3 regions of the Pectobacterium carotovorum genome follow, and region 1 is predicted to be linked to each of the others. Evidence: predicted binding sites of a transcription regulator. Region 1 holds the regulator's gene; each other region holds the start of a gene.

Region 1 (12,910 bases):
CTAACAGGTCTTCTTCAATACGGATGTTTTCTGACATGAGAGTGCCTATCCTGTTGTGCGGCTAGTGATGCAACTAGACGCTGTGGGCTGGTGTGTCGGGCGGCGTTATCGTGGGAAACTGTTATCTCAGAAAACGTGCTCTCTCAGGCAAACAGTGTGACCCTGGATAAACCGTCTTATCTCGGCAATAGTCTCGGGATGTTTGACCAACCAAGTATCCATTGCCGTGAGGATATGTCGTTATGAAAGCGAAAAACAGGTGTTTAGATCACTATACTGGCGTTCTCTACCACTACAGTAAATGAACTGTGACTGTAGTCACGAGTCACTATTTTAGAACAATATTCGTGGGGCGGCGGCATTGAAAATGTGCAAGGCCGTCCCCATTTAAGTCACTCATGATGTGCCAGATCGCAGAGCAGGGCGCGCATTTTACCTAATCCATTGGTAGTAAAGTCGATGGGCAGTAACGCGTACTGGGTTTTCAATCGCGATGGGCTTAACACGTTCTTATTCACACACGTTTTTATTAAAACAGTACGCGTAAAACACACAGGAGAACCGGGTGCGCTGGTTACCGTTATTACTTATTTTTCTTTTGGCTTACATCGAGATATCGCTGTTTATTCAGGTGGCTGAGGTGCTGGGCGTCGCTATGACCCTGCTGCTGGTGGTCTTCACGTCCTGCGTGGGGGTCTCACTGGTGCGAAATCAGGGGATGAAGACGCTGGTGCAGATGCAGCAGAAAATGGCAGCAGGTGAAAGCCCGGCGGCTGAAATGGTAAAAAGCGTGTCACTGGTGCTGGCAGGCTTTCTGCTCCTGATTCCGGGTTTCCTGACTGACTTTCTGGGGCTACTGCTTCTGTTGCCACCGGTGCAAAAAAGCCTGACGCTCAAACTGATGCCTCACCTACATATCTGGCGTTCCGGCTCCGGCGCGTCGTCGTCCTCTGGTGGTAACACCTTTGAGGGTGAATACCAGCGCAAGGATGGCGGGAGCGCAAATATTGAACATCGGGACGATCGTGACGACCGTTAACGTCACGATGAACTGAAAAACAGATAAGGATTATCATATTGATAATCCTTATTTTTTATCTGCTGTTTGCGACAAGTGGCCGCCTAACGCAAAAAAAATGAATTTTCTCCCTTGAAGGGCGGTGAAACGTCCCCACTTAGAACACCACAAGGCCAATGATGAAAAGCATAAGCAAAACATCGTCGGCGTTTATCCTAAACCGATATGGACTTTCTCAAAGGAGAGCTATCAATGAATATTCGTCCATTGCATGACCGCGTGATCGTCAAGCGCAAAGAAGTCGAGTCAAAATCTGCTGGCGGTATCGTACTGACTGGTTCCGCTGCTGGTAAATCTACCCGCGGTGAAGTTCTGGCCGTAGGTCACGGACGTATCCTAGAAAATGGCGAAGTGAAGCCGCTGGATGTGAAAGTTGGCGACATCGTTATTTTCAATGATGGCTATGGCGTGAAGGCAGAGAAGATCGATAACGAAGAAGTGTTGATCATGTCTGAAAGCGACATTCTGGCAATTGTTGAAGCGTAATTGCGCGTAATCATCTGAACTGAACGAATTTAAGGGAAATACACCATGGCAGCTAAAGACGTAAAATTCGGTAATGACGCTCGCGTAAAAATGCTGCGCGGCGTAAATGTACTGGCTGATGCAGTGAAGGTTACCCTGGGCCCGAAAGGCCGTAACGTAGTTTTGGATAAATCCTTCGGTGCACCGACCATTACTAAAGACGGCGTATCTGTTGCGCGTGAAATCGAGCTGGAAGACAAGTTCGAGAACATGGGCGCGCAGATGGTGAAAGAAGTTGCCTCTAAAGCGAATGACGCAGCAGGCGACGGCACCACGACCGCAACCGTATTGGCGCAGGCTATCATCACTGAAGGCCTGAAAGCTGTTGCAGCGGGCATGAACCCGATGGATCTGAAGCGCGGTATCGATAAAGCCGTTATCGCCGCTGTTGAAGAGCTGAAAGCACTGTCTGTACCGTGCTCTGACTCTAAAGCTATTGCTCAGGTTGGTACCATCTCTGCTAACTCCGACGAAACCGTAGGCAAAATGATTGCCGAAGCCATGGACAAAGTCGGTAAAGAAGGTGTTATCACCGTTGAAGAAGGTACCGGTCTGCAAGATGAGCTGGACGTGGTTGAAGGTATGCAGTTCGACCGTGGCTACCTGTCTCCTTACTTCATCAACAAGCCGGAAACGGGTGCTGTAGAACTGGAAAGCCCATTCATCCTGCTGGCTGATAAAAAAATCTCCAACATCCGCGAAATGCTGCCAGTACTGGAAGCTGTAGCGAAAGCCGGCAAACCGCTGGTTATCGTTGCTGAAGATGTTGAAGGCGAAGCACTGGCAACGCTGGTGGTTAACACCATGCGTGGTATCGTGAAAGTCGCTGCGGTGAAAGCACCGGGCTTCGGCGACCGTCGTAAAGCGATGCTGCAAGATATCGCGACGCTGACTGGCGGTACCGTTATCTCTGAAGAGATCGGTCTGGAGCTGGAAAAAGCGACGCTGGAAGATCTGGGTCAGGCAAAACGCGTTGTGATCAACAAAGACACCACCACCATCATCGATGGTACGGGTGAAGAAGCTGCGATTCAGGGCCGTGTTGCTCAGATCCGTCAACAGGTTGAAGAAGCAACGTCTGATTACGATCGTGAAAAACTGCAAGAGCGTGTGGCTAAACTGGCTGGCGGCGTAGCCGTTATCAAAGTTGGCGCAGCAACTGAAGTTGAAATGAAAGAGAAGAAAGCACGCGTTGAAGATGCCCTGGCTGCGACTCGCGCTGCGGTAGAAGAAGGCGTGGTTGCTGGTGGTGGTGTGGCGCTGGTTCGCGTTGCAGCGAAACTGGCTTCTCTGACTGCTCAGAACGAAGATCAGAACGTGGGTATCAAAGTGGCGCTGCGCGCGATGGAAGCGCCACTGCGTCAGATCGTTTCCAACGCTGGTGAAGAGCCATCTGTGGTTGCCAACACCGTTAAAGCGGGCGAAGGTAACTACGGTTACAACGCGGCAACGGAAGAATACGGCAACATGATCGACTTCGGTATCCTGGATCCAACCAAGGTAACCCGTTCTGCGCTGCAATACGCGGCTTCTGTTGCAGGTCTGATGATCACCACCGAATGTATGGTAACCGACCTGCCGAAAAGCGATGCGCCTGATTTAGGTGCTGCTGGCGGTATGGGCGGCATGGGTGGTATGGGCGGCATGATGTAATGTGACGCCATTGTCACCGGAAGCCATTTTCTGGTGACAGGAGTCAGGTTACAGAAGTTCGTCTTTCTGTCCTTCCAAGAGCACTATCCGGTCACGATACCGGGTGGTGCTTTTTTTATGCGCCTCATTTCTGTTTAATCAATTCAATGAATTATTGAGGTAAGCGTTGTGCGTTTGCTGATTTCCCGCTGGATCGCCTGATGAGTGAGTAAAGCGGCATCGTTATGGATGTTACGCATCCGCCGCATTGCTGAAATGTTGCCGTATCGTTGATGAATGCGTTTATAGCGTGTTATCGGGGAAGCATTCTGCGCTACAATAGGGGCGTTACTTTATTTACGAATGCGTTATTTGCGAATACTTTTATCTACGAAGTAACCCTGTTTGGAGTAGGGATAATGTCTGACGATGCGTCTACGCTTCTGCGCTCTATTTCCTGGTTTACTGAGCCCCCTTCGGTATTACCTGAGCACATTGGTGACTGGCTGATGGAAACCGGCTCCATGACGCGGCGACTTGAAAAATATTGTGCCCAATTGAAGACCACGCTGTGCAGTGAGAGGTTCATTACGCCACAGGCGCTGGGCGAAGAACGCGAACAGCTGCCGTATAGTGAGCGCTACTGGCTGCGTGAAGTGGTGCTGTATGGTGACGAACGTCCTTGGCTGTTTGGCCGCACCATTGTTCCACAACAGACGCTCGACGGAACGGATTCAGCCCTGACGAAAATCGGTAATCAGCCGTTGGGGCGTTATCTATTTGAGCAAAAATCGCTGACGCGTGACTATATCCATACCGGATGCTGTGAAGGCTTATGGGCGCGGCGTTCCCGCCTGTGTGTCTCCGGTTTTCCGTTACTGTTGACTGAGCTTTTCTTACCGGAATCACCGATTTATTTCAGCCGGTGATGAAGGTTGGCAGGTAATTTGAGGAGATAAATCCTTGGAAAGAAGTGTTACAGCAGGGAAATGGCTGGCTTATTGTCGCTTGATGCGAATTGATAAACCGATAGGTTCTCTGCTGCTGCTGTGGCCAACGCTATGGGCGCTGTGGCTGGCGGGAGGGGGAGTGCCTGCGCCGTGGACGCTCTTTGTGTTTGTCGCTGGCGTTTTCTTGATGCGTGCGGCGGGCTGCGTCATCAATGACTATGCCGATCGACATTTTGACGGCCATGTAAAACGTACCGCTTCTCGCCCGTTGCCCAGCGGTGAGGTGAGCGAGCAAGCTGCCAAAGTGCTGTTTGTCGTGCTGGTCTTGCTGGCGTTCGGCCTGGTGCTGACGCTGAATAAGATGACGATCTGGCTGTCCGTTGCGGGGCTGGGGCTGGCATGGGTCTATCCGTTTATGAAACGGGTCAGCCATCTTCCTCAGTTTGTGCTGGGTGCGGCATTTGGCTGGTCAATCCCGATGGCGTATGCCGCGGTGAGTGAAAGCCTGCCGGTGACCTGCTGGATGATGTTTTTGGCGTATATCTGCTGGACGGTCGCCTACGATACCCAATATGCGATGGTAGACCGCGATGATGACCTGAAGATCGGTGTGAAATCCACCGCGATATTATTTGGCCGCTTTGACAATATTATCATCGGGTTATTGCAGTTTAGCATGCTGGCGCTGCTGCTGATTTTAGGAAAGATCAGCGGATTGGGAACCTCCTATTACATTTCGCTGCTGGTGGCGGCTGGGATGTTTGTCTATCAGCAAATACTCACTGCCGGTCGCGAGCGCGATGCCTGTTTTAAGGCGTTCCACAATAATAAATACGCAGGAATGGCGATATTTATCGGTGTGCTGTTTGGCCTGTAAGCTTGAGCATCAGAGATAAAAAAAGCAGCGATTTCTCGCTGCTTTTTTTATGGCGGAACATTCAGATGTGTTTGTCATGCTAAACGCGCCTGCGGTTTGATGGCGGCGTGTCGTCCGCCATTTCCCGCTGGCTACTCCTGCATCGTCTCTTCCACTGCCTGACTATCGGCTTCCATTTCAGTAGATGAGCTGGCGCTTTCAATGGTCAACCGAACTTCCGGGGTGATCAGATCGCCGAGAATGTTGTAGATCGCCACGATATCGCCTTGCGCAGCTTCCGCGCTGTCGGTGATATACCCTTCTGTCCGTAAGGTAGCGACCAGCGTTGAGAACACAGCTTTATCAAAGAACTCTGGAGCGTTGATACCGTGCAGGACGGACAGGCGTTGTGCCATGTTCCGGCTTTCCTTCTCCAGCGTTCCGCGGTTGATTTCCGGATTCGCACACAGCAACGACAGCGTAATCGCATAGCGTTGCAGCGTTTCACGCACGCCAGCTGACAGCAATTGCAGCGTACGGATACGTGGCGGGTTGATAGCCAGTTCACCGTCACGGCTGCACAGCAGTTGCTGTTGAATCAGTTCGTTAGCCAACGTTTCCAGCACGCCCGGTAACTGCTCTTTGGAATAATGCAGGAACAGCTCGGATTGCAGCAGCGGATAAATCAGCGCGATCTGTCGCACGACTTCGGCAAGCGTAATCCGGCGGTGGTGGATGACGATGCTGGCGATCAGCGACGGTAAGACCAACAGATGCTGGATGTTATTGCGATAGTACGTCATCAGAACGGCCTGCTCGCGCGGCAGAATGATGATATCGCCAATGCTGTCCTTCTCGACTTCGAACTTGTTCATGCTCAGCGCATGTTCCAACAGTTCATCCGCTGTCTTTTTCGGAACCGTAATATCTTTGTGGTAAGGAACCTGGCGCAGCAGTTGCAGATAGCAATCCAGCTGTTCTTGCATTTGCTCGCGTGTCAGTGAGCGCTGGCGCGATGCCAGCAAGGCTGTAGAACACAGGTTCATTGCGTTTGCTGCCGCAGAATTATTGATGCGCACCATGATATCCATAGAGATATCCTGCACCGTCGGCGTTAGCCAGCTTGGGCGCTGTGCTTCAATAGGATCAATCGCGTCACGCCATTGCGGAACATGCTGGTTCAGGTAGGTTGTCAGCGGGAGCGGTTCGCCAAAGTTCACATACCCCTGGCCGAGATTACGCAGTTTGCGCAAACCGCGCACCATCTGCATAAAGCCTTCTTTTTCCTTCACCGCACCGCGCAGCTCTTTCGCATAGGTGCCGACTTCCATCACATGCTCGTAGCCGACATAAATCGGCACCAGCGTGATAGGACGCGTACCGCCTCTGAGCATGGCCTGAATGGTCATGGCCAGTGTACCGGTTTTGGGTTCCAACAGACGACCCGTGCGCGAACGCCCGCCTTCCATGAAGTATTCCACCGAATAGCCGCGGGCAAACAGTTCACCCAGATATTCACGGAAAATCGTGGAATACAGCTTGTTGCCTTTGAAGGTACGGCGAATAAAGAAAGCGCCAAGACGGCGGAAGATCGGGCCTGCCGGCCAGAAATTCAGGTTGATACCGGCGGCGATGTGCGGCGGCACTAAGCCCTGATGGTACAGGACATAGGACAGCAGCAAATAGTCCATATGGCTGCGGTGGCAGGGCACATAGACAATGCCGTGACCATCCTGCGCCAACTGACGAACGCGTTCGGCGTTATGGACGTTGATCCCTTGATAAAGGCGGTTCCACGTCCAGCTTAAGACGCGATCCGACAGACGCACGGCTTCGTAGGAGAAGTCGGCGGCGATTTCTTCCATCAGCGCAATCGCGTTCTGCTGCGCTTTCTCAGTAGAAATCTTCTTACTGCGCGCCTCATCGTCTACGGCTTTCTTGATTGCTTTGGAATCCAGCAGCTTATTAAACAGCTCCTGACGTACCGGCAAACGCGGGCCAACCGCCGCCAAACGCTGGCGGGAGAAGTGCATACGCGCGACGCGCGCCAGTTTGTGGGCTATGGTTTTGTCAGTACCATGTTCGGTCGCCATATAGCGCAGCGACACCGGGCTGGAGAAGCGGACAAAGCTGTCTCGGCCTAGCCACAGGACGGCGAAGAATTTCTCAATGCCGTTGAGCAAGCGCAGGTGTGGTGCGGCCTGAGCGTGGCTTTCCCGACCCGGAGAACGCCCAAACATTACAGAAACCGGCACCATCTGTACGTCTAAATCTGGATTAGCGCGATGCAAATCCAGATAGTCGTGGAACAGCTTGACGGATTTCTGCTTGGGAACGTAATAGCGAAAGACGCGCGGCCCGTCATTAATAAAGACGTGGCTGGGGAGTTCGACGCCGTTGAATTCGAACGACTGCGAGGGATCGGGTAACCCCAATGCCAGGCACTTCGCACGTAGCGTCAAGAGATCTGCCTGAGAGTTATAAGGCAGAACATAGAGTATAGGACGTGAGGGATCTAACCCTAGCTCGACCACGGGATCTGCGGGAATAACTTTGCTTTTAACCAGCAGTTTTAGTGGGAGATTCAATAGTTTATAGTAAATTTTACGCCAACCTGACATAACAACTTGGAGCCTCTTGTTAGCAATGCGCCGCAAGGATACCAGAAACTGCGCCGGAGATCTGTGGTGATGAGACAACGTAGGTGCGTTAAAATGCGAACTATTTTGCGTAAATAATGGAGGATAAATGAATAAAGCAACGGGGATGACCCGGATTATTAAGGCGACCGGTTATTCCCTTAAGGGGCTAAAGCAGGCGTGGCAGCATGAGGCGGCGTTTCGTCAGGAAACAATACTGACGATTGTCGGCGTGATTATTGCGTGTTTGCTGCCAGTTACGCTGGTCGAAAAACTGCTGCTGATCGGGTCTGTCGTATTGATTATGCTTTTTGAGTTGGCTAATAGCGCGATTGAAGCAGTTGTCGATCGTATTGGCCCTGAGCATCACGAATTATCCGGAAGGGCGAAAGATATCGGCTCGGCGGCTGTTTTTGTTGCCATCGTGTTAGCCGCTGTCGTGTGGGGCAGCATCCTCTGGCAACATTTTGCCTGACGGTACGCATAAATGAATAAAAGTCAGAGGCTTTGCCGATATCTCCATTCCCAATTGTGGCTTACCTGTATATACTCACAGCAAGACTGTATAAACAACCAGGGGGCGGAATGAAAGTATTAACAGCAAGGCAGCAGCAGGTTTATGACCTGATCCGCGATCATATTGCGCAGACCGGAATGCCGCCAACGCGCGCGGAAATTGCTCAACAGCTGGGGTTTCGCTCTCCCAATGCGGCTGAAGAACATCTGAAAGCGCTGGCGCGTAAAGGTGTGATTGAAATTGTATCGGGTGCTTCTCGCGGTATTCGTCTGCTGATGGAAGAAGAGACGGGTATTCCTCTGGTTGGTCGCGTGGCTGCAGGTGAGCCTCTGCTGGCGCAGGAACATATCGAATGTCACTATCAGGTTGACCCAGCCATGTTCAAACCCAGCGCTGACTTTTTGCTGCGGGTGAGCGGTATGTCGATGAAAGATATTGGTATTATGGATGGCGATTTACTGGCCGTGCATAAAACAGAAGATGTACGCAACGGTCAGATTGTCGTCGCACGTATTGATGATGAAGTGACGGTGAAGCGCCTGAAAAAGCAGGGCAATACAGTGCATCTTCTCGCGGAAAACGAAGAGTTTGCCCCCATTGTTGTCGACCTGCGTCAACAAAGCTTTTCGATAGAAGGCTTAGCGGTTGGCGTCATTCGTAACAGTGACTGGAGCTAACGATTCACCGAGATGCACTGCTCGTCTGTTTGAGTCAGTGCATCATCCTCTTTGTGTTAATTGCTTCATGTGCTAGTCACTTTATGTGTGGGTTGCCCCCGTGTGTTAATCTGCTGGCTGTATATATTTCGTTACATTTAGCGTGCGTTTTCTGCGATTCCTCTTACCACCTGTTTTTCCTCTGCTTTTGCGGTGATTTTCTCTTTCTTAACGTCTTGCCCAGTTACTGATTCCTGGTTTTTCATTTTAAGTGAAATATTCGGCTATAATTTTTATCAAGGTAAGCATTTTAATCTTGATTTGGTCGTTTGGTGATTGATTACCAGCCATCACATTTAGGTTAGCCCGGCAGTCAAGGGAGACAGTGGCGAAGAACACCGTGATGGTTCACACCATGATGACGCTGCTTACTGAATAGACCGATTTATCTGACACTGACGCCTACGTCGGTAGTCATGATTCATTTATGCGCAATACACCTAAGGTATGGAGATTCTTATGAATAAAGACCAAGCCAGCGGTAACTGGAAACAGTTTAAAGGTAAAGCGAAAGAGCAATGGGGTAAATTAACGGATGACGATCTGACGGTCATCGAAGGTAAGCGTGACCAACTGGTAGGGAGAATCCAGGAGCGTTACGGGTACGCAAAAGAAGCGGCAGAGAAAGAAGTGAAGCACTGGGAAGAGCACCACAAATATCACTGGTAGTGAACGCGATAGCTCTTCGCTGAAAGGACGATAGCCCTCGGGGCTATCGTTTTTTAATAGAGATTAACGCTTTTTAATCGGAACCGTATGGTCGTGATCGCAATGATCCGGCTGATTGCACGATGCCACTTCCTGACAGCCACCACACAGCCCGTGAGCTTCCACAACGCTGTGGCGTAGCGTAAATCCTGACTGCTGTGCCAGACTACGCAGCGTTTCTTCTACACCTTCGGTTTGACGTTCTGTAACCTGTCCGCAGCGATCGCAGATGAACAGAGCTGACGTATGGCTGTGGTCTTCGATATGGTGACACAGCACGTAGCTGTTGTTTGACTCGACGCGATGAATGAAGCCTTGTTCCAGCAGAAAATCCAGTGCGCGATAGACGGTCGGCGGTTTCGCCTGAGGTTCGGAAACGCGCAGCAGATCCAGCAGGTCATAAGCGCTGATAGCACCGGACTGCTGTGCCATTAGGCGTAAAACCTCTAACCGCTGCGGCGTGAGACGCACAGCGCGCTGCTGACAAATCTGTTCAGCCTGGGCAAGAAGTTTGTCCTGTTTGGTTGAATCCATTGTCATATCACCCTGACGCATTGAGGAACAAGACGGATATCTTACCACGACTGAATAAAAACGCCGAACTGGCGGCGTTTTCCTGCAAAAACCACTTCCTGTAAAAACAACGGACAGAACGCTACACGACCAGGTCGATGAGCAGCGCTCGCAAAGGTGCTTCTGCCTGTAGCGTCAACGCTGCTTCTTCTTTAATAAAGGCACCGTCGCCGCAGTGTAGGGCTTCACTGTGCTGACCGCCTTTTACCACCATTGAACCGTGGATCAACTGGAGGTATGCCTGATTGCCCTGTAGTGCGATCGTGCTTTGCTCATTCTGCTGGAGATCGACATGATGGATCCAAACCTGCTGGCGTAGTTGCAGGCTGGTCTGTTCACCTTCCGGCGAGGCAAGCAGAGTATGGCTTGATGGATCTAATTCCATGCGCTGTAACGGGCTGTTCTCTCGGGTCTGGCAGGCGTTCAGCCATAGTTGCAGCCTCGTCAGTGGCTTACTGGCGTTGGTATTATGTTCGCTATAGCTGACGTTTGGCTGAGTGGCGAGCAACAGCACATCTCCGGCTTTGGCCTGAATGTGGCAACCGTTGCTGTCGCGGTATTCTGCCTCACCCTGAAGAATAATATTCAGGATATCAACCCGTGGGTAGGTTCGCGGCTGGAATGATGCCCCCGGCGCCAATACTTCCTGATTGAGCACGCGCAGAGAGGCGTAGCCCAGCAGCTGTGGGTCAAAATAGTGACCAAAAGAGAATGTATAGCGTGCCTGCAACCAGCCATAGTCGGCCTGGCCGCATTGCCCCGCTGCTCTTCGTGTGATCATAATCTTTATCCCCCCAGATAATTATTTCTTAAACCGATAGTAATTGTGTGGACGTTGGATTGTTAGCTAGTTAATCTGGTGGGTATATTCAAAATTCCTGAATGAGTACGAAGATGGCGAAAGAACGAGCATTGACGCTGGAAGCCTTGAGGGTTATGGATGCGATCGATCGTCGTGGCAGCTTTGCCGCTGCGGCAGACGAACTGGGTAGAGTGCCTTCGGCGCTGAGCTATACCATGCAGAAACTGGAAGAAGAGTTGGATGTGGTGTTGTTCGATCGTTCCGGACATCGTACTAAATTCACGAATGTCGGGCGCATGCTACTGGAACGTGGGCGTATCCTGCTGGAAGCCGCGGATAAGCTCACTACGGATGCGGAAGCACTGGCACGCGGCTGGGAAACGCACCTGACGATTGTGACGGAAGCGCTTATTCCGACTCAGCGACTTTTTCCCTTAATCGATAAGCTGGCGCTCAAAGCGAATACGCAGGTGTCGATTCTGACGGAAGTGCTGGCGGGTGCGTGGGAGCGTCTTGAGCAAGGGCGTGCCGATATCGTGATTGCGCCGGACATGCATTTTCGCGCCTCTTCAGAAATGAATACCCGCAAGCTGTACACGATGAATAACGTCTATGTCGCCAGCCCAGAGCACCCGATTCATCAGGAACCTGAACCGCTGTCGGATGCGACCCGGGTGAAATACCGTGGAATTGCGGTGGCGGACACGGCGCGTGAGCGCCCGGTTCTGACCGTGCAACTGTTGGATAAACAGCAGCGTCTGACGGTGAGCTCGCTGGATGATAAGCGGCGTGCGCTGCTGGCGGGATTAGGTGTTGCGACCATGCCTTATCCAATGGTTGCACAAGATATTGCCGAAGGGCGTTTACTGGTGATTGGTCCGGAGCATCAGATGGAAAGCCAGATTATTATGGCATGGCGGCGAGACAGCATGGGCGAGGCGAAATCCTGGTTCCTGCGTGAAATTCCGAAGTTGCTGAACCAGCCCTAAATCCCGCGCTTTTTGCGGCAAGGTGTGGGCCACACCTTGCCGTGCACTTCATTACTAATCGACAAACGCCTCAGTATAAACTGACAAACGTCTTATCACGCTGATGAGGCTGGTTCAGATCCTGCTCTGGACCCAGCGAAATCACGCCATGCGGATTAATGGTGCCGTGGCTACGATAGTAGTGGTGACGAATGTGTGCCATATCGACGGTATCGGCGATGCCGGGCATCTGATAAATATCACGCAGAAAACCGAACAGGTTTGGATAATCACTCAGACGATATTTATCGCATTTAAAATGCGTGTGATAGACCGGATCGAAACGGATCAGCGTCGTCCACAGCCGCAGATCGGCTTCGGTTAACTGCTCACCGGTGAGATAGCGCTGTTTTGCCAGTATGGCTTCCAGATCGGATAACGCGGCGAAAACGGTCGTCGCGGATTCATCATAGGCTGACTGACTCGTTGCAAAACCGGCTTTGTAAACGCCGTTGTTGACCTTGTCGTAAATCCAGCCGTTCAATTCATCAATCTGAGTGCGTAGCGCTTCTGGATAGTAATCTCCCGCCGTGGCTCCTACGCCGTCAAAAGCGCTGTTCAGCATACGGATGATATCGGCGGATTCGTTACTGACGATGGTGTGCTGCTCGGTGTCCCACAGGACGGGCACGGTCACCCGACCGCTGTAGTCCGGTTTGGCGTGCAGGTAGAGTTGGTAGAGGAATTCGTGCTGATAGAGCGAATCACCCGTCGCGCCCTCAAAATCGGTACCGAACGTCCAGCCGTGATCGAGCATGAGCGGATGAACCACCGAAACCGCGATATGATCTTCTAATCCCTTCAACTGCCGCATGAGCAGCGTGCGGTGTGCCCACGGACAGGCGAGCGAAACATAGAGATGATAACGACCGGATTGGGCGGGAAA
Region 2 (6,696 bases), on a different contig from region 1:
GTCCCCCTGCTCTCACTTATTTTAGGTAGGATTATTTTTAGGACAAGTGTTTATTATCAATAATTTTAGTGAACGTATTTGTTCTTTTCGGAAATCCAGATGCTGCAAAGGCTACAGAAATGTCAACAAATAAACGCAGAAAGAAAAAAATGTGCGCCAATGCATTTTTGACGAAATAGTGAGCAAAAAATTTTAGTAAAAAAACCACATACCTCTATCTTTTCCTCTCAACACACCAGAAATTCTGTCTGTCTAGCCGATATTTTCTCTGTGGCTATCCACAGAAATACTAAGAAAGCGCACGTTCACGTCCATCCTGGTATACAGAAAAATCCTTGTTTCAGTCACTACACGATAATTTTCCCGCTTTATTCCACAGCGCTCGCCGCAAACATGACAGCGTATCTTTGCTGTCATGTGAGGAAGCGAAACATCACTGGGCTGACAGAGATCCACTTCCACACGCATCGCACATGAAAAAGGCCGGAGAACTCCCGGCCTTTACACAGTCACATATCATCAATGGAACTGGCGGATCAGTTTTTCATGCTCCCTCAGGTCAGACATTGTTTCCCGTCCCGCTGAACATGCTACGGGCATTATTGCGGGTTTCGTCATCAGACGACACCGAATCGCTCATTTGCTTTGGAGACTGAGGGGCTGTGGTTACTACCTCACGCTCCCTGCCCTGCAGCAACGCCTCGGTTTCCCGCGGGTAAACAGCTTTAAGAAGCTGCAGCAGATCATCAAATGACGTATCGCGTTTAAGCAGCTCGCTGAACAGGAACGGCAGGCGTTCGTCCTGTTTGCCAAATGCGAAACCGGTAAGCAGCGCGGCGCGCCATAAACGCCCCCTTTCCCCCTGAGGCGTTTCGTCCGTTTTCTGGCAGACAAAGCGGTCCGCTTCGTTAGTTTCAGGATTCAGGTAAAACGTAATTTTGCGTCGCGTATCCATGGTTTTTATCCAATAAGGTACATACCGTTAACTAAGTCGAACTGAGACGTACTGGTTTTGTAGAAACGTTCATCCCTGACTGCACAGTGTTTTTTGACTGCCTCTGCAATGAGTTCGGCGCCACCGCCAATGACCATTACATGCGAGTATCCCTCAAAGCGACTGACAGCTTCAATAACCCTGTTAACAAGCCGGCTGTGAGCCGATGTTATTGCTTCGCGAACAAGATCGATGCGTGAGGTATCGTTAATGCGTGAAGCCAAGTAAGCCGCATCGTTACGGTGAATGATGATATCGTCAGCCAGATAGCTGCTTCCCTTTGTGCGAGCCAGCGAAAGAGCGTCTCTTACGGCACCGGTAATCAGAGAGACGCCCAGCGTGGAATCACCGTAGATACGCGATATTCCGCGCATTTTTCCCATCACCTGAGAAATATCGAGTGTCGTTCCGCCCAGGTCAACGATCAGCAATGAATCAAGCTCATTCAGATTTTTAACGACCTCAAAACCAGCCGGGATAGATTCCGGCATCACGTCAACGTGACGTATTGAGAAGGTTTCTCCCCCATTGAGCTCCACCGGTCGTAGCAAGTTTGTTTTCTTGCGCAGAATGTTCCCTTCGTTGGGCTGGTTATTCTTGTCGTAATACTCCGCAAGCGGCAGTGTGACCACGATATCCACTTCACATGGGCCAATACCGCTGTTTAGAAGCGCGTGATGAACGGCTACAACGTTCACATCGCTGTACTGCCATGCAACGTTAGTCGTAACCACCGCCTCCGGACTTATCGGATCAAAAGAATACTGCTCCCCGTTAAGCTGATAGTTAAACGCCTGCTGAGCGCCGAACGCCACAGCCCATTCACGCTTGAAGCTGTTAGGGCTGATTGATTGCCTTACCTCTCCGGCTTCGTTCCATTGCAGTTTGATATTGGTAGAGCCGTCATCAATGAAAATTTTCATACCTTTCACCTTGGAATAGTTGGGATTGAAACGAGCACAAACAAAAACAAAATAGAGAACAAACAGAGAACAATAAGAGAATTATACAAATCATGGCCGCAATAGCAACCGCGCAAGAGAAGTATTTGAGAAGTATTTGAGAAGAAAAAAGAAAAGAACAGAGATTGCAGCTATTTATAAGCCAGGTATTTGCGCCTAATAATCAGCCGCTTGAAATAAAGGGACTGAGAATAGCTTGCTTAAAAGAGGAATCATAAAAATAATACTGTATATAAACACAGTTATGAAAGGGGTAAAAAATGGCTGAAATCAGTTTTATCGCACCTGCCGAATCACCCGATTTGATACAGCTGCCGTTATTCTACGATCGGGTCTCATGTGGTTTCCCTTCGCCTGCAGCCGACTATACAGAGTCCGAGCTGGACCTGAATGAATATTGTATCCAACGCCGCAGCTCCACCTACTTTGTCCGGGCCATAGGAAACTCGATGCACGACATTGGTCTACACAGCGGCGATCTGCTCATTGTGGACAAGGCCGAACGGCCGCAGCACGGCGACATCGTCATAGCCGAAATCGATGGCGAGTTCACGGTAAAGAAATTGCTCCTGACACCCCGGCTGGGACTGCAGGCGATGAATACCGCTTACCCTACACTTTGGCCAGATCCCGATAATCTCCAGATCTTTGGGGTCGTGACGGCTTTTATCCACAAAACTCGGGGGCGGGACTGATGTTTGCCCTGGCTGACGTGAACGCCTTTTACGCAAGCTGTGAGAAAGTTTTCCGCCCGGACCTGAGAAACAAACCTATCGTCGTCTTAAGCAACAACGATGGCTGCGTGATCGCACGCTCGAAAGAAGCAAAGCAACTGGGCATCAAGATGGGTATCCCCTGGTTCCAGCTGAAAACAATGCAGTTCCCTGAGCCCGTCATCACGTTCTCCAGTAACTACGAGCTTTACGCCAGCATGAGCAATCGAGTCATGGCGCATCTGGAAGAGCTGGCGCCTCGCGTGGAGCAATATTCGATTGACGAAATGTTTCTGGATATCCACGGCATCGATGCCTGTACGGATTATGAAACGTTCGGTCGGCAGCTGCGCGGGCACGTCTTAAGCGGAACCGGACTGACGATCGGTGTCGGAATGGGCCCAACCAAAACGCTGGCCAAGTCTGCACAGTGGGCTTCAAAAGAGTGGCCAGAATTTGGAGGCGTGCTAGCCCTGACTAGCGGAAATTCACTGCGGACGGAAAAGCTGCTTTCGCTGCAGCCGGTTGAGGAAATCTGGGGCGTTGGCCGCCGTATCGGCAAAAAGCTGAATACGTTCGGAGTGATAACCGCTTTGCAGTTGGCGCGCATGCCCCCTGTCTTTGTACGCAAGAACTTTACCGTGGTGCTGGAGCGAACCGTGCGCGAGCTGAACGGTGAGGCTTGTATATCTCTTGAAGAGGCATCACCCGCTAAGCAACAGATTGTTTGCAGCCGCTCATTCGGGGAACGCATCACGACATACGAAGCGCTACGGCAGGCTATCTGCCTGTACGCTGAACGCGCGGCCGAAAAACTGCGGGGAGAGCGCCAGTACTGCCGGCACATCTTGGTCTTTATCAAAACATCTCCTTTCGCCGTCAACGGATCGTATTACAGCAACATGGCAAGCGAAAAGCTGCTCATTCCAACCCAAGACACTCGAGACATTATTAACGCAGCAGTGAAGGCCCTAGATCGTATCTGGCTCAATGGGCATCGATATGCAAAGGCCGGCGTGATGCTGAACGACTTCACTCCCTGTGGCGTTTCTCAGTTAAATCTCTTTGACGAGGTCCAGCCGCGGCTGCACAGCGACGCGCTGATGAAGGTTCTGGACGGGATCAACAACTCAGGTAAGGGGAAAGTCTGGTTTGCGGGAAGAGGAATAGCCACGGAATGGCAGATGAAAAGAGATATGCTCTCTCCTGCGTACACCACCAGATGGAGTGATATCCCGACTGCACAATTTTAAAACTAGTCAATGAATAAACATCCTAAGGGAACCCCATAGGAACCCTTGGGATATCCGTTAAATACCTTTAATACATCCTCAAGATACAAACTCACTTCTTTGATTAGAACCGATCTCGAAGCATACCTTTAAGGTACACATTAGATATTTAAAAGGGATATTAAGGATACCAAATAAACATCTAATATATACACAGAGGATATCTAAAAGACACCCCTATTATTTCCCAATTGCACCGTCTCTCTCAAGCTTCTCCCTGATAGCTTCAATGATGTAAGAACTGAAATCGAGAGACGTCTTACTGGTAGTTTTAAGGTCGGCATGAGCCTCAAAATATGAAACAGGAATGGCTTTGAGATTTTTAGCTTTAGTCTTGGTAGGTTCAGGGCGGTCAGGAACCTGATTTTGCTTTTCAGCATCACCCGTGGCCTTATCTTCGTTGCTAATATAGTTACCCACTTTAGCTGCTTCATTTGCCGAAACAGCCTGTGAAGATGTCTGTAACCGGGCTGAGCCTACTAAGCTTTTGAGTTTCTCAGCCTGCTCATCAATTTTTTTTTTGCTCATGATTCGTTCCAGGATGTTTGTAGGACATTCTACAAATGCCTTTAAAATACTTGATAGGTATCTTATAAATATCCTAAGGATATCTATTCGTTAGCTTTTATCTACTATCAATTGCTTAATTTCTTGGACTAAAGCTATGACTTCCTTGCCGCCGGGAGTGCTGCGGCCGTGCAAGGTTTCGGTAATACCCATTCCACTTTCGATAACTTCTTCAAACTCAGCGCGAGAAGATATCCGACTGTTCATCAGCTTCAGGTGCTTAAAGGAAGGGAGTATTGCCTCAAGTTTTGGAAAGTTCTTCTTATTTGGATTAACTTTGCACAGGTAAAGATAGGCAGTGATATCTGTTTCCATGATTGAACTGATCTCATCAAGAACGCCATCAAAGTGCATTAGGCCAATTCGTTCTGTAAGAGAGTCTTTAGATGGAACGATGACACAATCTGCAAATGCTACTGCGGTACGAGTGAGATCAGAGTCGAAGCCACCACAATCTATAAACAGGTCTTTATCGCTGTTTTTGTATGGCGTCATTATTTCAATCAGTTCTTCGACAGTTTTTGGAACCTTCACGGAGATCGCTTTTCCATCTGGACGTAGACCCAGAATGATTGAAAGCCCAGTGTGTGTATCAAGATCCACGGCATCTGGGTCCATTTCACCAATAAGGTTTACTGATGTTGTAGTTTTACCCACACCGCCTTTTGGGTGAGCATTAGCAATAATCGACATGATATATCCCTTTTATCCTCATTTGATACCCATTGTGAACCCATAAGATACACAGTAGGTATCCAATGGATATTTATAGAGTACCTTTTTAAACTATAACGCAACTTGTTGTCAATGGGTTTAAGATACCCCAAAAATACCCGAATAGTATCTTGTAGATATCCCATAGATACACGACGATATAAAACATAATTTTGTGGGCTGCGGGGAAGTTGAACTTCCCCCCTGAAAAACCGTCTTTTTTTGTTTAACTTATCCACATATACACTTGATATTTCAATTATTTAGATCAGTATTAAGATCATAAAAGAAAAAGTAAAGATCACATACATTGTATCCTATTGAAAAAAAAGGATTAATCACCACTTTAGGCGGTCACTTTCATAAAAAAAGCGGTTATTTTCATAATTTTTGGCGTTTACTTTCATAATAAAGGCGGTTATTTTCATAATCATCGAGCGGTCACTTTCATAAAAATAGTGCTTCCAAGCTAACTTATGTGGATAACCTGAAAAAGTGAATGAAATCAATGAAGATATGAGTCCGTTTGCCATTATAAAGAAGGACTCTGGCACAGCTTATGAACTGGTTCCGAACGGTAATAAAACTGTACAACCAGTAGCGCTGCTCAGGCTTAGTGTGTTCACGCCAGTATCTCCGCGTGAAAAAGGAAAACGCGACTTTCAAATTGATGCTTCTGAAGAGCTTTCAAGCCTGGAGGTTGCTCGTCAGGAAGGTTATACGAACATAAAAATCCAGGGGGCAAAGCTGGGGATGTCCACCGATTTTAAAACCTGGATCGGTATTATTTCTGCATTTTCGAAATACGGATACTCAAGTGACAAAATCACACTGCCTTTTTCAGAGTTCGCAAGGATGTGTGGACTAAAACCTACGGATATCAATGGACGGGCCCGAAACCGCCTCAGTGATTCACTGTTTAATCTATCAAGCGTTACTCTTTCTTTCCGAAGTAAGGATGGCAAGCGAAGCCTCATAACCCACTTGGTTCAGCGTGCCGTTCTGGATATGGAATCGGATGTGGTAGAGATTGTTGGTGATCCGAGCCTGTGGGAGTTGTATCGATATGACCACAAAGTGCTGCTTGGCTTGAAGGCACTGTCTGAGCTCTCTCGTAAAGAAGCAGCACAATCGCTTTACGTCTACTTTGAAAGTATGCCTGCAGGTACTCTTTATGTCTCAATGAAGCGTCTGCGCGAGCGTTTGGCGATGGAGTCACAGGTCAAGGATCAGAACGCCATAATAAGGCGTGCCATGGGTGATCTGAGAAGGATTGGGTATCTCAATTACAACGAAATAAAGAAGGGACGGGAGATCATGTTCATCATTCATAACCGCTCACCAAAGTTAGGGCTTACAACCCCACCGAACCCTGATTAGCGGTTACTTTCATAATGAGATTTGTGATGGTAGGGTGCTTTCATAATGTATGAGGTAAAAGCGGTTATTTTCAT
Region 3 (12,910 bases), on a different contig from region 1:
TCGCCTGAGCCGCATGGATCATCCGAATCTGATGCAGCAGATCCGTATTATCTGGCAATCCCCGATCATCCCGAACGGCCCGATTCTGATCAGCAACAAGCTACCCGCGGATTTCAAGCAGAAGGTCATTTCCGCGGTAATGAAACTGGATAAAGAACAGCATGAATGCTTTGCTAAAGCGATGGGCGGTACTCAGCATATCGGTCCGGCAAGCCTGAATGACTACAAACACATCATAGAAATGAAACGCGAACTGACGAAAGGCAACCGCTGATCGAAAACTGGCGCGTCGCCATTCCCTCAACGCCCGTTCGGACGCGACATTGAACGGGCGGCAACATTTTCAGTGCGCTAATCAAAGTCAGGGTAGGACTGATCGCCCGCTAAACAGGACACCGCTTTGAATAATGACTTTGAGCACTATTATCAACAGATTAAAGGGCGGCAAAAGCGCGAGGCGCTGCTGTGGTCTCTACTGCTGGCCTGCCTGTTTCTTGGAGCGGGCAAGGTTGCCGAATTCAGCCCCGCCACCATCTGGCATTCTCTGCCGAGTTTTTTCAGCTATCTGCGCGATACGCTGCCTGTATTGCACTGGCAGCAGCTTCTGGCGAACGTTCACACCGAAGGCTCTCTGGCTTATTGGGGATATCGGCTGCCCATACAGCTGCCGCTAATCTGGGAAACGCTGCAAATGGCGCTGGCTTCTACGGTCATCGCGGTGGCGGTTGCCGCGATGCTGGCATTTTGTGCCGCTGCGAATACGCAAAGCTCGATGCTGCTGCGTGTGGCTATTCGCGCGCTGGTGGCCTTTTTACGCACCATGCCGGAGCTGGGCTGGGCGGTCATGTTTGTCATGGCTTTTGGTATCGGCGCCATGCCCGGCTTTATTGCGCTGGCGCTGCACACCGTAGGCAGCTTAACCAAACTGTTTTATGAGTCTCTGGAAAGTGCTTCCGATCGGCCAGTACGCGGTCTGGCAAGCTGTGGTGCCAGCAAGCTCCAGATTATGCGCTTCGCCTTCTGGCCACAGGTAAAACCGATCTTTCTCTCCTACAGCTTTATGCGTATGGAGATTAATTTCCGCTCTTCCACCATTCTTGGTCTGGTTGGTGCGGGCGGCATTGGTCAGGAACTGATGACCAACATTAAGCTCGATCGCTACGATCAGGTGAGCATGACCTTGCTGCTGATTCTTGCGGTGGTCTCGCTGCTGGATGGCGTCTCCGGCTATTTACGCCGCCGCGTGGTAGAAGGAAAGTGATATGAGAATGGTGACGGCACCTGATGTCGAACAGCTGAAAAAGCAGCATCCCGAACTGTTTCGCATACAGTCGCGCTATCTACGCCGCATCACACTGCTGGCGCTGGCAGTCATGCTGTATTACCTGTTCTTTTTCCAGACCTTTGGCATTAGCGCGTCGCAGTGGATCAATGGCTCTGTGCAACTGGGGCGCTATTTTTTACGCATGTTTGTCTGGCATGATTTTGCCAATTGGCCCTTTGGTTATTACCTGTCGCAAGTTGCTATCACGCTGTCGATTGTGTTTGCGGGGACGGTAACGGCGACCTGTATTGCGCTGTTACTCTCTTTCTTTGCGGCGCGTAACATCATGCAGCGCCGCGGATTACGGTCGATTGCGCTGCTGGTGCGGTGCCTGTTGGACACGATGCGCGGTATTGATATGGCGATTTGGGGGCTGATATTCGTGCGAGCTGTCGGGCTGGGGCCGCTGGCGGGGCTGTTGGCTATCGTGATGCAGGATATTGGCCTGCTTGGCAAGCTCTACGCCGAAGGGCACGAAGCTGTTGAACGTTCACCCGGACGAGGCCTGAGCGCGTTAGGCGCTAATGCGCTACAAAAGCACCGCTTTGGCATTTTCACGCAGTCGTTCCCCGTTATTCTGGCACTCAGCCTCTACCAGATTGAATCGAATACCCGTTCTGCCGCCGTACTAGGTTTTGTCGGCGCGGGGGGCATCGGGCTGGTTTATGCGGAGAACATGCGCTTATGGAACTGGGATGTGGTGATGTTCATCACGCTGATTTTAGTCGCGATAGTGATGGTGATGGATGGGATATCGTCCTGGTTGCGTAAGCGCTATATCACCGGCAAAGACGTTCCGCTGTTTCAGCCCAAAAACAGCGAAGCACTCGATTAAGTGTCTGCTCTTCTCCGGTGAAGCAGCCTCGTATACACAATTCATGTAGGGTGCAAATGGGGTTTGCTGTTATCCGGCGTAAGAAATTATGCAGCGGTGGGCATGACCGCCGAGTGAGCGGCATGGATGCCGCGAAAGCTAGTGCCGCGTCGGGAACGCGTCACTAGCGGCTCGTCTAGCGGTCATGAACACCGATGGCATCGCGCAGCGACATAATTTAGCCGGAAAGCCTGGGTTCTCAGGGCGGCGGCGACTGAGCGCCCTGAGTCGGGCGCGTGCTGCGACGTGGCATGAAAATGGCGGTATTGTGGCGCACGAAACAGCCTCCGCATCTGCATAAAAATGTGACTAAGAGGTTGTTTGTGAAGGAGGAGGTTCGGGGCCCATGTAAGCCCCGAATTTGGCGCTTACGGTGCCGGGAACGTGAAACGGCGATGGATGGCTTCCAGCTCGTCAAGGATCTCGCCATCCAGCGTCAGGTTCTGGCTGTCGAGGTTGATTTGCAACTGCTCCAACGTGGTCGCGCCCAGCAGCGTGCTGGCGACGAACGGCTGCTGACGCACAAACGCCAATGCCATTTGCGCCGGATTCAGGCCGTGCTTTTGCGCCAGCGCCACGTACTCGGCAACCGCTGCCTGAGCCTGCGGGCCGGTATAGCGAGTGAAGCGACTAAACAACGTGTTGCGTGCGTTAGCGGGTTTTGCGCCATTCAGGTATTTACCCGTCAGCGTACCGAACGCCAGTGACGAATAAGCGAGAAGTTCTACGCCTTCATGCTGGCTGATTTCCGCTAGGCCGACTTCAAAACTGCGGTTTAGCAGGCTGTAGGGGTTCTGGATCGACACGATGCGCGGCAGATCGTGTTTGTCCGCCAGATGCAGATAGCGCATCACGCCCCACGGAGTTTCGTTGGAGACACCGATGTAGCGAATCTTACCGGCACGCACCTGTTCATTCAGCGCTTCCAGCGTTTCCAGCAGCGTAACGACCGGTTTGTCGTCAGTATATTGCGATTTGTTATCAGTATATTGATAGTTCAGCTTGCCAAAACAGTTGGTCTGGCGCTGTGGCCAATGCAGCTGATAGAGGTCGATATAGTCGGTGTTGAGGCGTTGCAGACTGGCATCCAGCGCAGCACGGATATTTTTTCTGTCCAGCGCCTGCTGTGGGCGGATGCTGTGATCATTTCCGCGCACAGGGCCGGAGACTTTGCTCGCCACAATCAGTTTTTCACGGCCGCCACGGGATTTCAGCCAGGAACCGATATAGCTCTCGGTTAACCCCTGTGTTTCCGGGCGTGGAGGAACGGCGTACATTTCTGCTGTGTCAATCAGGTTAACACCTGCGGCAATGGCGTGATCTAACTGGGCATGAGCGTCTGCTTCGCTGTTCTGTTCGCCAAAGGTCATCGTACCAAGACCCAGCACGCTCACTTCTAAAGAACTATGGGGAATACGGTGATATTGCATTGCCAGCTTCCTTATGTCTGAAAATAGCAGGCGTATTTCTCCTCATTTCCGCATGATTTTTTGCGATTCCAATGAGTTTGGGAGAACACACCTGAATTCGACTATAACGAAGCCGTGGCGAGTGGGGAAGTCTCTTGTGCTGCCCTTTAGCAGGATTCTGCCAGAGCGCATCGCCCGATGGGGGAAATATCGGGCTAACGTTGCCGTTAGCGCTGCACGATTTGGGAAACTTGGTCGCTGTTAATCTGTCTCTGATTACCTTGCTCATCGATATAGCTGAGCAGCCCGGTATCTTTATCCAGCACAGGTTTTCCCTGCGTCAGGAGCATTTGCCCCTCTTTTGTCGCCATCACGTAGTCACTGGAACAGCCCGCAAGGGTAAATAATAACGTCAGTGTGACTGCCATTTTCATCCGTACTTTCATCGTATTAACCCATTAATAAATGCAAAAACTTCAGTGAGTCTAGCAAATGGTCGTGAGGGATAACGTAGGAATAATGGAAAAAATGCGTGTTGAGGACGTTAATTTTGTGTAATCAGGCGGCTGGTTGCCGCCTGATTAGGTCATCTGGCGTTTTGATTGCTCGCTATGCGGCGATCAGTGTGCCGTTTTCTCTTTTTTACTGCGCAGCAGGTTCAGTGCCTCGACGGACATCGAGAAGAACATGGCGAAGTAGATGTAGCCTTTCGGTACGTGAACGTCGAAGCTTTCCAGAATCAGGGTGAACCCGACTAGGATCAGGAACGACAAGGCCAGCATTTTGACGGACGGATGGCGTTCGACAAACTCGCCGATAGGGCGCGCGGAGAACATCATCACACCAACGGCGATAACGACGGCAGCCATCATAATAAACAGATGGTCAGACAGACCAACGGCGGTGATCACCGAGTCCAGGCTGAAGATAATATCCAGCAGCATGATCTGCACAATCGCGCCAAAGAAAGAGTACACCTTGGAAGTATGGTCTTCTGAACCGCCTTCGACGGTTTCGTGAATTTCCTTGCTCGACTTCCAGATCAGGAAGAGCCCCCCGAAGAACAGAATCAGGTCACGCGTGGAAATTTCGTTGTCGAATGCGGTAAACAGCGGGTCAGTCAGACGCATGACCCAGGCAATAGACGCGAGCAGCCCCAAACGCATCAACATCGCCCCCATCAGCCCGATGCGGCGTGCTTTGTTTTGTTGGGCTTTAGGCAGTTTGGCGACAACCAGAGACAGGAAAATAATGTTATCGATCCCAAGAACGATTTCCAGAATAGTCAGCGTTCCCAATGCCAACCATGCGTTCGGATCAACAATCCAATCAAACATTATATCAATACACCTTAAACGAAACGTAAACGATATTATACTCTGCCAGCTCGGTGCGTAGGCAAGCGAAAGTGTGATGTCGTAAAGATATACCCGTCATACTTCGCATGTGCTCCATGTGCTGGCGTCCCTTTTACTCTGGGTCGGCGTCAGGTTTTTCCCAGGTCATATTCCCTTGTCGCAATAAAACCAGTGTACGACGAAGTATCGTACTGATGAAGCATAGCCTAATGACGCTCAGTTGCTGAGCTGCATAAAGTGGCGGGCCAGCAGCGGCGCGGTAAAGGTTTTTTTCAGGTAGAACCCGCGTGGTAAGGTCAGAATCGGCTGGCCAAATTCGCCAATAGCTTCTGTTAGAGCCCGGCTATTTGCCGCTTTGGGGCGTAGCTGTAACACTTCGCCATGTCGGGCGGTGATGCTTTCTACCTGACCAAGCACGATCAGATCCATCAACTCTTCCCAATCGCAGCGCAGCTGTTCCTCTTCTTCTTCGCTGGGACTCCAGATCAGCGGCGTGCCAATACGGCGTTCCCCCAGCGGAATGTGTCGCGATCCTTCTACCGGAATCCACAGTACCCGCGCGAGTTTGTGTCGTACGTGGCTGCTTTCCCACGTGACGCCACTGTTGCCTGTTAACGGCGCGACGCAGACGAAGGTGGTTTCCAGCGGTTTACCCTGTTCATCAATCGGAATGGTTTTTAGCTCAACGCCGATGTCGGGGAAATCCTGCTCGGGCTTACTGCCTGCGCTTGCCCCCAGAAAACGCTCCAGCAAGACGCCAATCCAGCCTTTGTCGCGTTTCAGGTTAGCGGGAAGGGGGAGGCGAGCGATGTCCGCTAATTCCGCGAGATTATAACCCGCGAGGGATTGCGCGCGTTCCAGCAAGGCTTGCTCATGTGGCGGCGCAGTCGTGTGAACTGTGGGTGAATTCATAGCGTATAGTTCGATATTTTTCCGCTCAAAAAAAATACAATAGGTAGAGAATACCCATGCACAGCCTGCAAGACTGTGGAGAAAAACAATAATAGCATGATTCATAGCGCTTTTTTTTAGTGTGATGGCGATCGCTGTACATCGCTTTGCAAACTGTGCACGTATAGCCACCGACAATAAACAGGATCTTACACTAGGTTATCCACAGATTTCTTGGATAACCCACATAAACATGAATTACTGGTTCGATTTACAGCCTTGACTCGCGGCCTTTTTGCTGTTTTTGCCTATTTATTGCCTGACTTCGGGGCATTCCCTGTGGATAAAATCGGCATAGTGCGATCTTTCGCCAATCTTGCATTGTATGCCATTTGAACAGGAATCAGGGGTTCGCCATTGCCAGTAAAACGGTTTGTAATTTAATGAATAGAAAGCACTATTTTTTAATTTACTGTAATATTTTTTCCGCATGAAAAATGAGTTTTACTCACTTTTTCATGGGTTCTGCACAAAGATGTCCACAGAAAAAGTGAATAAACTGCGAATTCCGGTCTTCACATGTTTATAACTTTGATCTTATCTGTGGGTTATCTTAATTTTATTAGTATCACATGCTTTCTAAGCAGTGGTTTACCGCCTGACGGGAGTGTGAAACAATCAGGTCATCTTTGCATTGATGTTTATCGAGGTAGTCCGGTGATCGATGATGATGGCTACCGCCCAAACGTTGGTATTGTAATTTGTAATCGGCAGGGGCAGGTGATGTGGGCCCGGCGCTATGGTCAGCACTCCTGGCAGTTTCCGCAGGGGGGGATTAACCCCGGTGAAAGTGCTGAGCAGGCGATGTACCGCGAACTGTTTGAAGAAGTCGGGTTAAGAAAAAAGGATGTGCGCGTGTTGGCATCTACCCGTAACTGGTTACGCTATAAATTACCAAAGCGTTTGGTGCGTTGGGATACAAAACCGGTCTGTATCGGCCAAAAGCAGAAATGGTTTTTGCTACAGTTGATGTGTAATGAGTCGGATATCAATATGCAGAGCAGCGGCACGCCGGAATTTGATGGCTGGCGCTGGGTGAGTTACTGGTATCCGGTACGTCAGGTCGTCTCTTTTAAGCGAGATGTGTATCGTCGCGTGATGAAGGAATTTATCAACCCGGTGATACTGCTTCAGGAGAGTGTTGCGGCTCGGATGACAACCCCATCCGGTCCTCGGCGAAAAAGAGGGTAATTCAGGCACATTATGCTCACGCGCTTGCGAGAAATTGTCGAAAACGTTGCGGCAACGGCCCGCCTTAGTGATGCGCTGGACATTCTGGTCAATGAGACCTGTCAGGCTATGGACACGGAAGTCTGTTCCATTTATCTGGCCGATCACGATCGCCAATGCTATTACCTGATGGCGACGCGTGGGTTGAAAAAACCGCGCGGTCGCACGGTTACGCTGGCGTTTGGGCAAGGTATTGTTGGGCTGGTCGGGCAACGTGCCGAGCCTATCAATCTGGCCGATGCGCGCGCCCATCCTAGTTTCAAATATATTCCCGCCGTGAAAGAGCAGCATTTCCGCTCTTTTCTTGGCGTTCCCATTATCCACCGTCGCCACCTGCTGGGTGTACTGGTGGTGCAGCAGCGTGAACATCGTCAGTTTGATAAAAACGAAGAATCGTTCATGGTGACGCTCGCCACGCAGATGGCCGCCATTCTTTCCCTTTCGCAGATCAAAACGCTCTTCGGTCAATACCGTCAGACGCGCGTTAAAGCGCTGGTGGCCGCCCCCGGTGTGGCGATCGCCCCCGGCTGGCAGGATTGTACCCAACCTTCTCTGGAGCAGGTGTTCCCCGCGTCGAGTCTGGACAGCGAGCGTGAGCGATCCCGTTTAACGCAGGCGTTGGAAGAGGCAACGGCGGAATTCCGCCGCTTCAGCAAGCGGTTTAGCGCCAGTGCGCAGAAAGAGAGCGCGGCGATTTTCGATTTGTACTCGCACTTGCTGAATGATGCGCGACTCAAGCGTGAACTCTTTCAGGAGGTGGATGCGGGCAATGCCGCCGAGTGGGCAGTGAAGCTGGTGATCGAACGTTTTGCTGCGCAGTTCACCAATTTGCAGGATACCTACTTGCGTGAACGTGCGGGCGATCTGCGCGCGTTGGGGCAACGACTGCTGTTTCACCTTGATGATAACGCGCAAATCATGGGGCAATGGCCTGAGCGCTTTATCCTCGTGGCGGACGAATTAACGGCGACGCTGTTGGCGGAGCTGCCGCCAGAGCGGCTGGCAGGCGTTGTCGTGTATGACGGTGCGGCCAATTCGCATGCGGCGATTCTCGTACGTGCGATGGGGATTCCGACGCTGGTGGGGGCGGATATTCAGCCTGATTTGCTGCATCAGCGCCTACTGATTATCGATGGCTATCGCGGTGAGCTGTTGGTCGATCCTGAACCCGTGCTGGTACAGGAATATCAGCGTCTGCTGACGGAAGAAAACGAGCTGACCCGTCTGGCTGAAGGCGAAATGGAACAGCCTGCCGTACTGAAAAGCGGCGAGCGCATTCAGGTCATGTTGAATGCAGGGTTAAGCGCCGAACACGAAAAACGTTTTATCAATCAGGTTGATGGTGTTGGTCTGTACCGTACGGAAATTCCTTTTATGCTGCAAAGTGGTTTTCCGTCCGAAGATGAGCAGATGGCGCAATATCAAAGCATGTTGCAGCTTTACCCTACGCGCACGGTGATGCTGCGCACGCTGGATATCGGCGCAGATAAGCCGCTACCTTATCTGCCGATTAGCGAAGAGAATCCGTGTCTTGGCTGGCGCGGTATTCGGATTACGCTCGATCAGCCTGAAATCTTTCTGATTCAGGTGCGCGCCATGCTGCGGGCTAACGCGCACAGTGGCAATCTCAGTATTTTGTTGCCGATGATCAGCAGTCTGGATGAAATCAGTGAAGCGCGTCGCCTGATCGATCAGGCGGCGGGCGAGGTCGAAGAATTACTGGGCTTCCCACAGCCCAAACCGCGGATCGGCATCATGATCGAAGTGCCGTCGATGCTGTTCCTGCTCCCTCATCTGGCTTCCCGCATTGATTTTGTTTCGGTTGGCACCAACGATCTGACGCAGTACCTGCTGGCGGTAGACCGTAATAACGCTCACGTCGCATCGCTCTATGACAGTCTGCATCCTTCCATGTTGCAGGCGTTGAATATGATCGCCGTTGAGTGCGAGCGGCATAACATTCCGCTTTCCGTGTGCGGTGAAATGGCGGGAGAAGCGCTTGGCGCACTGTTGCTGACCGGTCTGGGCTATCGCTCGCTCAGTATGAACGGGCGAAGCGTGGCGCGAATTAAATATCTGCTGCGTCAAATTACGCTGGCTGAGTCGCAGGCGTTAGTACAGCAATTGCTGGGCGCGCAAAGCGCGGCGGAAGTCAGGCAGTGGGCGGCAATCTTCATGGAAGAGCGCGGGCTGGGCGGCTTGATTCGCGGCGGGCGCTAGTCTGTAGCGATGTGATATTGACGGAAACATTGAGATTTAATTGCGAGTAAATGTTTAACAACGACTCAATGTTTTACAGAACTTTTCCCCGATGCAAGCAACGAGCGCGGGTGCGTATGCTATGATTCGCCACCGCGGTTCGCAGGAACGGATTCATTCTCCTGCCTTTTGCCTATCAATGACGATCCCGAAAGCAGGGATAACACAATAAAATATGTGGTGAATGATGACGACAAGCTATCTGGCGTTTCCTCAGTTTGATCCAGTGATTTTCTCAATTGGCCCGTTGGCGCTGCACTGGTATGGGCTGATGTATCTGGTGGGTTTTGTATTTGCCATGTGGTTAGCGGTGCGTCGGGCAAATAAACCGGGTAGCGGTTGGACCAAAGATGAAGTTGAAAACCTGCTGTATATGGGGTTCCTTGGGGTCTTCGTCGGCGGGCGTTTGGGCTACGTTCTGTTTTATGCCTTCCCGTCATTTCTTGAAAATCCGCTCTATCTTTTCAAAGTCTGGGATGGCGGTATGTCGTTCCACGGCGGCTTAATGGGCGTGATCTGCGTTATGCTGTGGTTCGCTCATCGAACCAAACGCCATTTCTTCCAGGTCGCTGATTTTATTGCCCCTCTGATTCCTTTTGGGCTGGGAGCTGGCCGTCTGGGCAACTTCATCAACGGCGAACTGTGGGGACGCGTGACGACGGATACCCCGTGGGCCATGCTGTTTCCAGGCTCGCGCAGCGAAGATATGATGCTGGCCGTCAGCAACCCGCAGTGGCAGGCGATTTTCAACCAGTACGGTATGCTGCCGCGTCATCCTTCCCAGCTGTATCAAATGATGCTGGAAGGTGTGGCACTGTTTATTATTCTGAATCTCTTTATTCGTAAATCTCGGCCGATGGGCAGCGTCTCGGGGCTGTTCCTGATCGGTTACGGCACGTTCCGTATTATCACCGAATTCTTCCGCCAGCCGGATGCGCAGTTGGGTCTGTTTGGCGACCTGTTCAGCATGGGGCAAATCCTGTCGCTGCCGATGGTGATCGCCGGTATTCTGATGATGGTCTGGGCCTATCGCCGTCAGCCTGCACAGCAATAATCCGCCGTCCTTTTTTAATTTTGTGGTGAGGTAGTATGAAACAGTATCTGGATCTGATGAAAAAAGTGCTTGAAGAGGGCACGCCGAAAGCCGACCGTACCGGCACGGGCACGCGTTCCATTTTCGGCCATCAGATGCGTTTCAACTTGCAGGACGGGTTTCCGCTGGTTACCACCAAAAAATGCCACCTGCGTTCGATTATCCATGAACTGCTCTGGTTCCTGAACGGCGATACCAATGTTGCTTATCTGCATGAAAACAAAGTCAGTATTTGGGACGAATGGGCAGATGAGAACGGCGATTTGGGGCCGGTTTACGGCAAGCAGTGGCGTTCGTGGGGAGCCGCAGATGGCCGCCAGATCGACCAGTTGAGGAATGTTTTGACCCAACTGAGACAGGATCCAGATTCCCGCCGCATTATCGTGTCTGCCTGGAACGTGGGTGAATTGGACAAAATGGCGCTGGCACCGTGCCACGCGTTTTTCCAGTTCTACGTGGCGGATGGCAAACTCTCTTGCCAGCTTTATCAGCGCTCATGTGATATCTTCCTCGGCCTGCCGTTCAACATCGCCAGCTATGCGCTGCTGGTGCACATGGTGGCACAGCAGTGCGATCTGGATGTGGGGGATTTCGTCTGGACCGGCGGCGACACGCATCTGTACAACAACCATCTGGAACAGACTCACTTACAGCTGAGCCGTGAACCGCGCGCGCTGCCTAAGCTGGTGATTAAGCGCCGCCCGGATACGCTGTTCGACTACCGCTTCGAGGACTTTGAAATCGAGGGATACGATCCGCATCCCGCCATCAAAGCGCCTGTTGCGATCTAAAACTTCCCCACATTTTTCAGGGCCGCATAATGCGGCCCTTTTTGTTTCCCTTGTTTTCCCCACCTCCCCGCACGTTTTTTCTGTTGTTACATCGTTGCAGTAAAACATTGCGAACCGCTGCGTATAACACCGTTAACACGCTGTTTTTGCTGATAAGACTCACTATCCTGACGCCATGAAAACAGGGAATCGACAACCGCGGGGGTTTACCTTGCTTGAATTATTAGTGGTACTGACGATCGTGGCGCTGATGGCGGGCAGCGGCCTGCATGGCTGGATTCAGTATCAGCAGGCAATTCGTCTGGAGCAGAGTGCGCAGCAACTGCTGGACTTTTTGAGCCGGGTTCAGGCGAATGCCTATTGGCATAACGAAACCCGCACCGCGAAGCTCATATCGCAGGGGGAGCTATGGTGCATGATAGCGGGCCAGAATGAAAAACAGGCAGAGGAGACGTGCCGTGAGAACCATCCGGGACAGTTCGTACGCCGCACGCAGGATGTTATGCTGGCAAAGTTCACAAGCAACGTTTTTACGTTCTTTGGTTTGCGTAACGCGGCACAGGCCGGACACATCTCGCTGTCGAATTCTGCGGGTCAGCTACGCCTCATCATCTCGGTGAGGGGACGTATGCGTCTGTGCAGCGAATCGCAAGCTGTTCTGTCGATTCCCCTATGCTGACACAGAACGTGTTGAAACGAACAGAATTGAGGCAACCAAGGCCGAGGTGTAAACAGCGCGGTTTCACTCTGCCGGAAATCCTGTTAGCGCTGAGCTTAGGCAGTCTGATTATGCTGTCGGCGGCGCAGCTATACCCTCTGTTGCGTGGTCAAAGTCAGGACAGCGCGCAGCTTTTCCGGCTGGAACAGTTGTTCAGTCAGGTCGCGATGGGGATTGAGAAAGATATCCGTCGGGCTGGTTTTTGTGCGGGTGCCTGTCAGGGAAAGGCGATCAGCATGGGGAATTATCCGGGAGAGGCAGAAAACAGCTGTCTGAATGTTTCTTACGATCTGAATCGGAATGGGGTTTGGGATGGTGGGGAACAACAGGATGCTGAATCTTTTGGCTATCGCCTGCGTGGTCGATCGTTGGAAATTCAGAGCGGGGCGCACAACTGTCAGGGAGACCGATGGGAAAAGCTGTTTGATCCGCAGGAAGTCGTACTTACGCTGTTCCGGTTACAGCGTTTGACTGCGCAAAATAATGTGGCGCTGTATGAATTGCAACTGGCGGGATACTGGGCGAAGCGCCCCGCCGTTAAGCAACATATTACCCGTCTGATATTGGGGCGTAACCAATGAAGAAAGGATTGCAAACGGGAAGCGGGACGCTGCCTATGGTGCTGCTGATCGCGGTTATCGGCCTGTTGTTGATGTCTGGTTTGCAACGTCAGCTTGATACTGCCATTCAGGTGGGAAACGATGAACGACATTATCTGCGCGCGTTCAATCAGGCACTGTCCTCGCTGAACTGGGGAAGGGGGCTACGTTGGCGCGTACTAACAGAAAGCTGGCAATGTCAGCAGCTGTCGGCAGAACAGCTTGTGGTGTGCCTGCGTGCGGCCTCGGATGGTGAGCAAGGAGTACTGCGCGGTGAAGGGATACTCCCTGCTTCGGCACGACC

The links. Region 1 encodes LexA, which represses DNA repair genes until DNA is damaged. Its sites were predicted from a motif close to TNCTGTATGTACATACAGNA; they were not measured.
Region 2: a site for LexA is predicted at 2,181-2,200, ahead of umuD (translesion error-prone DNA polymerase V autoproteolytic subunit). Genes of this name have one in related genera too.
Region 3: a site for LexA is predicted at 6,116-6,135, ahead of mutH (DNA mismatch repair endonuclease MutH). Genes of this name have one in related genera too.

What each region holds. Positions count from the first base shown of each region.
Region 1 covers NZ_JAXAFK010000002.1:299,319-312,228, forward strand. Annotated here, with positions in the region: gene aspA (aspartate ammonia-lyase) at 1-37, opposite strand, end outside; gene R9X49_RS13365 (FxsA family protein) at 566-1,039, shown strand; gene R9X49_RS13370 (co-chaperone GroES) at 1,271-1,564, shown strand; gene groL (chaperonin GroEL) at 1,610-3,256, shown strand; gene ubiC (chorismate lyase) at 3,655-4,164, shown strand; gene ubiA (4-hydroxybenzoate octaprenyltransferase) at 4,199-5,062, shown strand; gene plsB (glycerol-3-phosphate 1-O-acyltransferase PlsB) at 5,194-7,662, opposite strand; gene R9X49_RS13395 (diacylglycerol kinase) at 7,790-8,155, shown strand; gene lexA (transcriptional repressor LexA) at 8,266-8,874, shown strand; gene R9X49_RS13405 (CsbD family protein) at 9,373-9,582, shown strand; gene zur (zinc uptake transcriptional repressor Zur) at 9,646-10,155, opposite strand; gene R9X49_RS13415 (pirin family protein) at 10,277-10,975, opposite strand; gene R9X49_RS13420 (LysR family transcriptional regulator) at 11,089-11,985, shown strand; gene R9X49_RS13425 (glutathione S-transferase family protein) at 12,056-12,910, opposite strand, start outside.
Region 2 covers NZ_JAXAFK010000008.1:15,126-21,821, forward strand. Annotated here, with positions in the region: gene R9X49_RS21995 (plasmid partitioning/stability family protein) at 560-955, opposite strand; gene R9X49_RS22000 (plasmid segregation protein ParM) at 961-1,917, opposite strand; gene umuD (translesion error-prone DNA polymerase V autoproteolytic subunit) at 2,217-2,651, shown strand; gene R9X49_RS22010 (Y-family DNA polymerase) at 2,651-3,922, shown strand; gene R9X49_RS22015 (molecular chaperone GroEL) at 4,142-4,489, opposite strand; gene R9X49_RS22020 (ParA family protein) at 4,580-5,221, opposite strand; gene R9X49_RS22025 (RepB family plasmid replication initiator protein) at 5,759-6,622, shown strand.
Region 3 covers NZ_JAXAFK010000001.1:155,608-168,517, forward strand. Annotated here, with positions in the region: gene phnD (phosphonate ABC transporter substrate-binding protein) at 1-274, shown strand, start outside; gene phnE (phosphonate ABC transporter, permease protein PhnE) at 401-1,261, shown strand; gene phnE (phosphonate ABC transporter, permease protein PhnE) at 1,269-2,159, shown strand; gene R9X49_RS00670 (NADP(H)-dependent aldo-keto reductase) at 2,567-3,628, opposite strand; gene R9X49_RS00675 (YgdI/YgdR family lipoprotein) at 3,835-4,041, opposite strand; gene R9X49_RS00680 (TerC family protein) at 4,228-4,944, opposite strand; gene mutH (DNA mismatch repair endonuclease MutH) at 5,182-5,877, opposite strand; gene rppH (RNA pyrophosphohydrolase) at 6,574-7,107, shown strand; gene ptsP (phosphoenolpyruvate--protein phosphotransferase) at 7,120-9,366, shown strand; gene lgt (prolipoprotein diacylglyceryl transferase) at 9,593-10,459, shown strand; gene thyA (thymidylate synthase) at 10,495-11,289, shown strand; gene R9X49_RS00710 (prepilin peptidase-dependent protein) at 11,465-11,968, shown strand; gene R9X49_RS00715 (prepilin peptidase-dependent protein) at 11,962-12,588, shown strand; gene R9X49_RS00720 (YgdB family protein) at 12,585-12,910, shown strand, end outside.